2 regions of the Streptomyces fagopyri genome follow, and region 1 is predicted to be linked to the other one. Evidence: riboswitches for the same ligand, from Rfam matches in the RefSeq annotation. Region 1 holds a riboswitch; the other holds the start of a gene.
The links. Region 1 has a riboswitch for glycine ahead of gcvT (glycine cleavage system aminomethyltransferase GcvT). Riboswitches for the same ligand answer to the same signal wherever they lie in the genome.
Positions count from the first base shown of each region.

Region 2: another riboswitch for glycine. It lies ahead of gcvP (aminomethyl-transferring glycine dehydrogenase); the one in region 1 lies ahead of gcvT (glycine cleavage system aminomethyltransferase GcvT).

Region 1 covers NZ_CP045643.1:3,154,141-3,158,344, reverse strand. Annotated here, with positions in the region: gene glyA (serine hydroxymethyltransferase) at 1-517, opposite strand, end outside; gene gcvH (glycine cleavage system protein GcvH) at 529-906, opposite strand; gene gcvT (glycine cleavage system aminomethyltransferase GcvT) at 1,072-2,190, opposite strand; glycine riboswitch at 2,225-2,336, opposite strand; glycine riboswitch at 2,337-2,458, opposite strand; gene GFH48_RS13395 (AAA family ATPase) at 2,627-3,301, shown strand; gene GFH48_RS13390 (enhanced serine sensitivity protein SseB) at 3,578-4,204, shown strand, end outside.
Region 2 covers NZ_CP045643.1:7,688,364-7,692,567, forward strand. Annotated here, with positions in the region: gene GFH48_RS33255 (DNA polymerase IV) at 1-1,186, shown strand, start outside; gene GFH48_RS33260 (PRC-barrel domain-containing protein) at 1,380-1,751, opposite strand; glycine riboswitch at 1,866-1,961, shown strand; gene gcvP (aminomethyl-transferring glycine dehydrogenase) at 2,142-4,204, shown strand, end outside.

The DNA.
Region 1 (4,204 bases):
CGACGATCAGCTTCGGCCTGGACTCCTTGGCGAGGCGCTCGACCTCGGCCATGTCGACCTGACCCGACTCCTCGTCCACGTGGTACGCGACCACGTTGTAGAGCTTGCCGGAAAAGTTGATCTTCATGCCGTGGGTCAGGTGCCCGCCGTGCGCGAGGTTCAGGCCCATGATCGTGTCGCCCGGCTTGAGCAGCGCGAACATCGCGGCCGCGTTGGCCTGGGCGCCCGAGTGCGGCTGCACGTTCGCGTGCTCGGCGCCGAACAGCGCCTTGACGCGGTCGATGGCGATCTGCTCGACGACGTCGACGTGCTCGCAGCCGCCGTAGTAGCGGCGGCCCGGGTAGCCCTCGGCGTACTTGTTGGTCAGGACCGAGCCCTGGGCCTCCATGACCGCGACCGGAGCGAAGTTCTCCGAGGCGATCATCTCCAGGGTGGACTGCTGGCGGTGCAGCTCGGCGTCGACGGCGGCCGCGACGTCCGGGTCCAGCTCGTGAAGGGGCGTGTTCAGAAGCGACATGCGGTGACTCCTCAGCCGGCGGTGAAGGCGGTGTACTCGTCGGCGGACATCAGGTCGTCCGGCTCGCCCGTGACGCGTACCTTGAACAGCCAGCCGCCCTCGAAGGGGGCGGAGTTCACCAGCGACGGGTCGTCCACCACGTCCTGGTTGGCCTCCACGATCTCGCCGGTGACCGGCGCGTACAGGTCACTGACCGACTTGGTCGACTCCAGCTCGCCGCAGGACTCGCCCGCGGTCACCGTGTCACCGACCTCCGGAAGCTGGGCGTAGACGACATCGCCGAGCGCGTTGGCCGCGAACTCGGTGATGCCGACCGTCGAGACGCCGTCCTCGGCGACCGACAGCCACTCGTGCTCCTTGCTGTAGCGCAGCTGCTGGGGGTTGCTCATGGCCTGAATTCTCCTGTACGCGGGGGAGTGCTGATGCACGGGTACGGACGGGGTGTCGGGTGTCCTGGGACAAGGGAAGGACGAGGGAAGGGCAGGGACGGACAACGGAAAGGGGACAGGGCGCGACGGGGTACGTCACGTCGACGCGCCCGAGCCCCGGTGGACCTACTTCTGGCGCTTGTAGAACGGCAGCGCCACGACCTCGTACGGTTCGTGACTGCCCCGGATGTCCACGCCGACCCCGGGGGTGCCCGGTGCGGCGTGCGCGGCGTCGACGTAGGCCATCGCGATCGGCCGGCCCAGCGTCGGGGAGGGAGCGCCGGAGGTGACCTCGCCGACGACCGTGCCGCCCGTGACCACGGCGAACCCGGCGCGCGGCACCCGGCGGCCCTCGGCGACGAGCCCGACGAGCACCCGCGGGGGGTTCGCGGCGGCGCGTTCGGCGGCGGCCTCCAGGGCCTCGCGGCCCACGAAGTCGCCCTCCTTCTCGAACTTCACGACGCGCCCGAGCCCCGCGTCGAAGGGGGTGAGCGAGGTGGTCAGCTCGTGCCCGTACAGCGGCATGCCCGCCTCCAGGCGCAGTGTGTCGCGGCAGGACAGACCGCACGGGACCAGCCCGGCCGGCGCGCCCGCCTCGGTCAGCGCCTGCCACAGCTTCTCGGCGTCGGACGGGGCCACGAAGAGCTCGAAACCGTCCTCGCCCGTGTAGCCGGTGCGCGCGATCAGCGCCGGGACGCCCGCGACCGTGCCGGGCAGACCGGCGTAGTACTTCAGGCCGTCGAGGTCGGCGTCGGTGAGCGACTTGAGGATGCCGGGGGACTCGGGGCCCTGCACGGCGAGCAGCGCGTACGCGTCCCGGTCGTCGCGGACCTCGGCGTCGAAACCGCCGGCGCGCTCGGTCAGCGCGCCGAGGACGACCTCGGCGTTGGAGGCGTTGGCGACGACCATGTACTCGGTCTCGGCCAGCCGGTACACGATCAGGTCGTCGAGGATGCCGCCGTCCGCACGGCAGATCATGGTGTAGCGGGCACGGCCCACGCCGACGGAGGCGATGTTGCCGACCAGCGCGTGGTTCAGGAGCGCGGCCGCCTGCGGGCCGGTGACCGTGATCTCGCCCATGTGCGAGAGGTCGAAGAGACCGGCCCGGGTGCGGACGGCGACGTGCTCGTCGCGCTCGGAGCCGTACCGCAGGGGCATGTCCCAGCCCGCGAAGTCGGTCATCGTCGCGCCCAGCGAGCGATGCAGGGCATCGAGCGCGGTACGACGGGGTGCGTTACTGCTCATCGGTGGGGCTCCCAAGGCATGACGGCGAGGTCGTTCCTCCCCATCTGTCATCGGAACCTGAGAGGTTCATCACGACCCCGCGAACGGAGGTCATGACTTGCACCTTGGGTGGAGCCACCGGTGAGCGGCCCGCTTTTCAGATGTGCCTCGCCCGCGCGGTAACGGGGCCTGAGAGATTCAAGGGAGGGACTTGCTCCTTCGGCGTCCCAGCAGAACGTACGTCACACGGATGCGTGCACGTCACTGGGAACTCTCCCGCGCGGATTCAAGCGGCCGGTATGCAGTTGGCGGGCACATCATTGCACGCGCCGTCCGATGACGGCAGTCCGCATCTGTAACCGGGCTGTGGCAGTCCGAACACGGAAACAGGAAGCGCCGCGCATTACCTTCTCTTTACACTCGACGGGGATGGGACTCCAGACCCAAGGGGAGGACGATCACGGTGAACAGGACCAGGGCGTACGCGACGACCTCGGCCCTCGCGCTGCCGCAGCAGCCGAGTACCCCGGTCCGGGAGGGGTGCGGCACGCTTCCGGCGGCCGTCGTGCGCGACCTCAGGGAGCGCGCGGGACACAGCCCGCACGGTCTGTACTTCGGCACGGCGGACCTCGTGGTGGTCACCGGACTGCCGGGCAGCGGCAAGTCGACCCTGATGCGCCGCGCGGTCGCCGGCCGGCGCGTGGACTCCCAGGACACCCGCGACCGCTGGGACGGCCGGCTGGCGCGCCGGCTCCCGTACGCGGTCTACCGCCCCCTCGTCCGCCTCGCGCACTACGCGGGCCTGCGCCGCACGCTGCGCTCCGGCGCCGGCGTCGTCGTCCACGACTGCGGTACCCAGGCGTGGGTGCGCCGCTGGCTCGCCCGGGAGGCCCGCCGCCGCGGCGGCACACTCCACCTCCTGCTCCTCGACGTCACCGCGGGCACGGCGCTGGAGGGTCAGCGTGAGCGCGGCAGGGGCGTCTCGCGGTACGCGTTCGCGCGGCACCGGGGCGCGCTGAGCCGGCTGCTGCGCTCCGTCGAGCGGGGCGAACTGCCGGAGGGCTGCGGCTCGGCGGTGCTCCTCGACCGCACCGCCGCGGACGTGCTGCGCCGGATCGACTTCGACGGCTGATCCGACGGCTGGGAGGGTGCGGGGCCGGTCACCGGGGCACGCGCCGCACGGGAACCCGTCGTGCCGGAGCCCGTCGCACGGGAGCGCGGAGCCGGTCGGACGAAGGCCGTACGCGAGCTCGTACCGGAGAACGGGACATCGTCGTACGAGAGGGTCGTAGGCGCCCACTAACCTTTCCAGCCGGAGCACCACAGCGGAGCACCCGAGCAGCAGACCAGAACAGCACACCAGGACACCGGAACACCGGATCAGCGGTTCACAGCAGGCGGTAGACAGATGGACTTCCCCGACTTCCCGGCACCAGCGCACCCGCACCCCCACCCGCACGGCGGCTGGCCGGGCAACGAACTGGAGGAGGTGCTCTCCGCGTCGCTCGGAGTGCCCTCGGCGGGCGGCCGCATCGTCGAGGTCCTCGGCCGCAGCTTCGTCTGGGTGCCGCTGCCCAACGGCGGCGGACCGCACGCGGGCCCCCTCGACCTGCCCACCCTGGAGATCGACGGCCAGGCGTACGTACCGGTCTTCAGCTCCGAGGAGCAGTTCCGCCAGGTCGTCGGGAGCCATCTGTCGTTCACCATCGCGCCCGCCGTCGAGTTCGCGCGCGGGCTGCCCCCGCAGGTCGGCGTCGCGATCAACCCGGGCGGTGTGGTGGGCGTACCGCTGCCGCCCCTCGCGGTCGCCGAGCTGTGCCGTGCCGGACGCACCCCGCTGGACGGTCCCGCGAGCGGCGGCCGGGTGAAACTCTTCGAACCCGACTGGCAGGACGAGCCGGTGGACTTCCTGGCCGCGGCCTCGGGCGAGTTCGCGGCGACCGGTGTGGTGCTGACCGCGCGCCGCTGCCTGGCCAGCATCGAGGGCGACGACCCCGTGATGTTCATCGGGGTCGAACTGGCGGGCTGGGAGGGC
Region 2 (4,204 bases), 4.5 Mb from region 1:
CGGGCTCTACCGGGAGATCAGTGACCAGGTGATGGGTCTGCTGCGGACCCTGTCCCCCCTGGTGGAGCCGCTGAGCCTGGACGAGGCGTTCGTCGATCTGGAGGCCGGGGGAACCGCCTGGGACGACGCCTCGGCGCGGCTGGCGGGGGCGAAGCTGCGCGCGGACATCAGGGCTGTCACGGGCCTGACGGGATCCGTGGGGCTCGCGGCCTCCAAGATGCTCGCCAAGATCGCCTCCGAGCAGGCCAAGCCCGACGGCCTGGTGGTGATCGAGCCGGGCACGGAGCGGGCGCTGCTCGGGCCGATGCCGGTGCGGACCCTGCCGGGCGTGGGGCCCGCCACCGGGGACCATCTGCGACGGGGCGGGATCACCACCGTCGACGAGATCGCCGAGGCGGGCGAGGACGAGCTCGTACGGCTGCTCGGCAAGGCTCACGGGCACGCGCTGTACGCGATGGCGCTGGCGCGCGACGAGCGGCCCGTGGTGGCCGAGCGGGAGACGAAGTCCGTGTCGGTCGAGGACACCTACGACGTGGACATCCATGACCGGGTGCGGGTCGGGCTCGAGGTGCAGCGGCTGGCCGACCGGTGTGTGCAGCGGCTGCGCGGGGCCGGCCTGTCGGGACGGACCATCGTGCTCAAGGTGCGCAGGTACGACTTCTCGACGCTGACCCGGTCCGAGACGCTCCGGGGACCCACGGACGACCCCGCCGTCGTACGGGAGGCGGCGGGCCGGCTCCTGGAGGCGGTGGACACGACGGGAGGCGTACGTCTGCTGGGCGTCGGGGTGTCAGGGCTCGCCGACTACACGCAGGAGGACCTCTTCGCCCAGGCCCAGGCCCAGGCGCAGGCGCAGGCCAGGGCCGCCGAGGAGGAGACGGCGGCGCAGGAGCATCCCGACGAGGCCGCGGCGGAGGACCCTGCGGCCGAGCAGGTGACGGCGGCCGAGCGGCGCTGGCCCGCGGGGCACGACGTGCACCATGCCGAGTACGGGCACGGCTGGGTGCAGGGCAGCGGGCTGGGAAGGGTGACCGTGCGATTCGAGACGCCGGACTCGCGACCGGGGCGGGTGCGGACGTTCCGCACCGACGACGCGGCCCTGGAACCGGCGGATCCGCTGCCGTTGGTGCGACGAAGACCCGAGGACTCGTCCGGTGTGTGCGCCGGTACGCCCGGGAGGGCTTGAGCCCGTTCGGCTCGGCCGCCGGGACGGGCCGACTGCCAGGACGGGCTGGGGCGCCGGTGGGGCGACCGCCGGGACGGGCTGGGGCGACCGCCGGGAATCGGGCCGGGCGTCGCCCGCCGTCACTGGCCGGCCGACCGGCGAGTCGCGCGGCCCGCCGTACTTCGGACGCGGCTCAGCGGTCCGAAGGGGTGTCTCAGGTCTCGTCCGTTCCCGCCAGACGGCCGAAGTCGTGGTCCGGCGGGAGGGCCGGAGGCGTCACGTCGAGACCGTAGTGGTGGTAGAGCTGGAGTTCCTGCTCGGGAGAGAGGTGGCGGCCCACGCCGAAGTCGGGGGCGTCCTTGATCAGGGCGCGTTCGAAGGGGACCCGCAGACTGCCCTCGACGAGTTCGCTGGGCTCCAGGGGCACGAAGGCGTCCCTGCTGAACAGGCCCGTACGTATGGCGGCCCACTCCGGTATGCCGGTCGCGTCGTCCAGATAGACCTCGTCGACCGTGCCGATCTTGGCGCCGTTGCGGTCGAGCGCCTTGCGGCCGATCAGGTTGCGCGGATCGATGTCGGTCTGCACGGGCCCTCCAGTCGATTGCAACTCATCCGTAGGCACTACGAAAGAGCACATTCGTGACGGTGGCCACTCGAAAGCTCGTGCGTTGTTCTCGCTGGTACGCTGGCAAGCGGCTGCTGACCCCGTGCGGGAGAGTCCTCCAGACACCATCGGAGGCGCCGAAGGAGCAAATCCTCCCCGGAATCTCTCAGGCTCACGTACCGCACGGACGAGGTCACTCTGGAAAGCAGGGCGGGGGCCGATGGCTTCCGCTCTCACCGACGGTGAAAGCCGGGTCGCAGCGGGTCGGCGGTCCGGTGAAGCTCTCAGGTCGAGATGACAGAGGGGGAGGCCGTCGGGGCACCTACGCCGTGGTGCCCCTCGAAGGTCGTGTGTGACCAGGAGGCCTCCGCAATGACCGCCCACCGCATTCCGCTCTCCGAGCTCGAACAGGGCATCCCCTTCGAGCAGCGCCACATCGGGCCCGCCCCGGAAGCGCGGGCCAAGATGCTCGCGCAGGTCGGGTACGGCTCGCTGGACGAGCTGACGGCCGCCGCCGTGCCGGACGTGATCAAGAACGCCGAGGCGCTGGATCTCCCGGGCGCGCGCACCGAGGCCGAGGTCCTGGCCGAGCTGCGCTCCCTCGCGGACCGCAACCAGGTCCTCGACTCGATGATCGGCCTCGGTTACTACGGCACCTTCACGCCGCCGGTGATCCTGCGCAACGTCATGGAGAACCCGGCCTGGTACACCGCGTACACGCCGTACCAGCCGGAGATCTCGCAGGGCCGCCTGGAGGCGCTGCTCAACTTCCAGACCGTGGTCGCCGAGCTGACGGGCCTGCCCACCTCCGGCGCCTCGCTGCTGGACGAGGGCACCGCGGCCGCCGAGGCGATGGCGCTGTCCCGGCGCATGGGCAAGAACAAGAAGGGCCTCTTCCTGATCGACGCGGACGCCCTGCCGCAGACCGTCGCCGTCATCGAGACCCGCGCCGAGCCCACCGGCGTCGAGGTGGTCGTCGCCGACCTGAGCGAGGGCATCCCGGCCGCGATCGCCGAGCGCGAGATCAACGGTGTGCTCATCCAGTACCCGGGCGCCTCCGGTGCCGTACGCGACCTCAAGCCCGTCATCGAGCAGGCGCACGAGCTCGGCGCGGTCGTCACCGTGGCCGCCGACCTGCTCGCGCTGACCCTGCTCACCTCGCCCGGCGAGCTCGGCGCCGACATCGCGGTCGGCACGACGCAGCGGTTCGGCGTCCCGATGGGCTTCGGCGGTCCGCACGCCGGATACATGGCGGTGCGCGAGAAGTTCGCGCGCAGCCTGCCCGGCCGACTGGTCGGCGTCTCCGTCGACGCGGACGGACACAAGGCGTACCGGCTCGCCCTGCAGACGCGTGAGCAGCACATCCGCCGTGAGAAGGCGACCAGCAACATCTGCACCGCTCAGGTGCTGCTCGCCGTGATGGCGGGCATGTACGCGGTCTACCACGGGCCGGACGGACTGAGGACGATCGCCCGTCGCACCCACCGCTACGCCACCCTCCTCGCCGAGGGGCTGAAGGCCGGCGGCGTCGAGGTCGTGCACGGCGCGTACTTCGACACCCTGACCGTCCGGGTGCCGGGCCGGGCCGCCGAGATCGTGACCGGCGCGCGCGACCAGGGCGTCAACCTCCACCTGGTCGACGCCGACCACGTGTCGATCGCCTGTGACGAGACCACCGCGCGCAGGCAACTGGCCGCCGTGTGGACCGCGTTCGGAGTCGAGGGCGACATCGAGGCGCTGGACGCGCTCACCGAGGACACGCTTCCCGCGGCGCGGCTGCGCACCGACGACTACCTCACGCACCCGGTGTTCCACCAGTACCGTTCCGAGACGGCGATGCTGCGCTACCTGCGCAGGCTCTCCGACCGCGACTACGCGCTGGACCGCGGCATGATCCCGCTGGGCTCCTGCACCATGAAGCTCAACGCGACCACCGAGATGGAGCCGGTCACCTGGCCCGAGTTCGGCCAGCTGCACCCGTTCGTACCCGCCGAGCAGGCGGGCGGCTATCTCACGCTCATCGAGGAGCTGGAGACGCGGCTCGCCGAGGTCACCGGGTACGACAAGGTGTCGTTGCAGCCCAACGCCGGTTCGCAGGGCGAGCTGGCCGGTCTGCTCGCCGTCCGCGGCTACCACCGGGCCAACGGCGACGAGCAGCGCACGGTCTGCCTGATCCCGTCCTCGGCGCACGGCACGAACGCCGCGAGCGCCGTGATGGCCGGCATGAAGGTCGTCGTCGTGAAGACCGCCGAGGACGGCGAGGTCGACATCACGGACCTGCGTGCCAAGATCGAGCAGCACCGTGACGAGCTGTCCGTGCTGATGATCACGTACCCCTCGACGCACGGTGTGTTCGAGGAGCACGTCGCCGACATCTGCGCCCAGGTGCACGAGGCGGGCGGGCAGGTGTACGTCGACGGCGCCAACCTCAACGC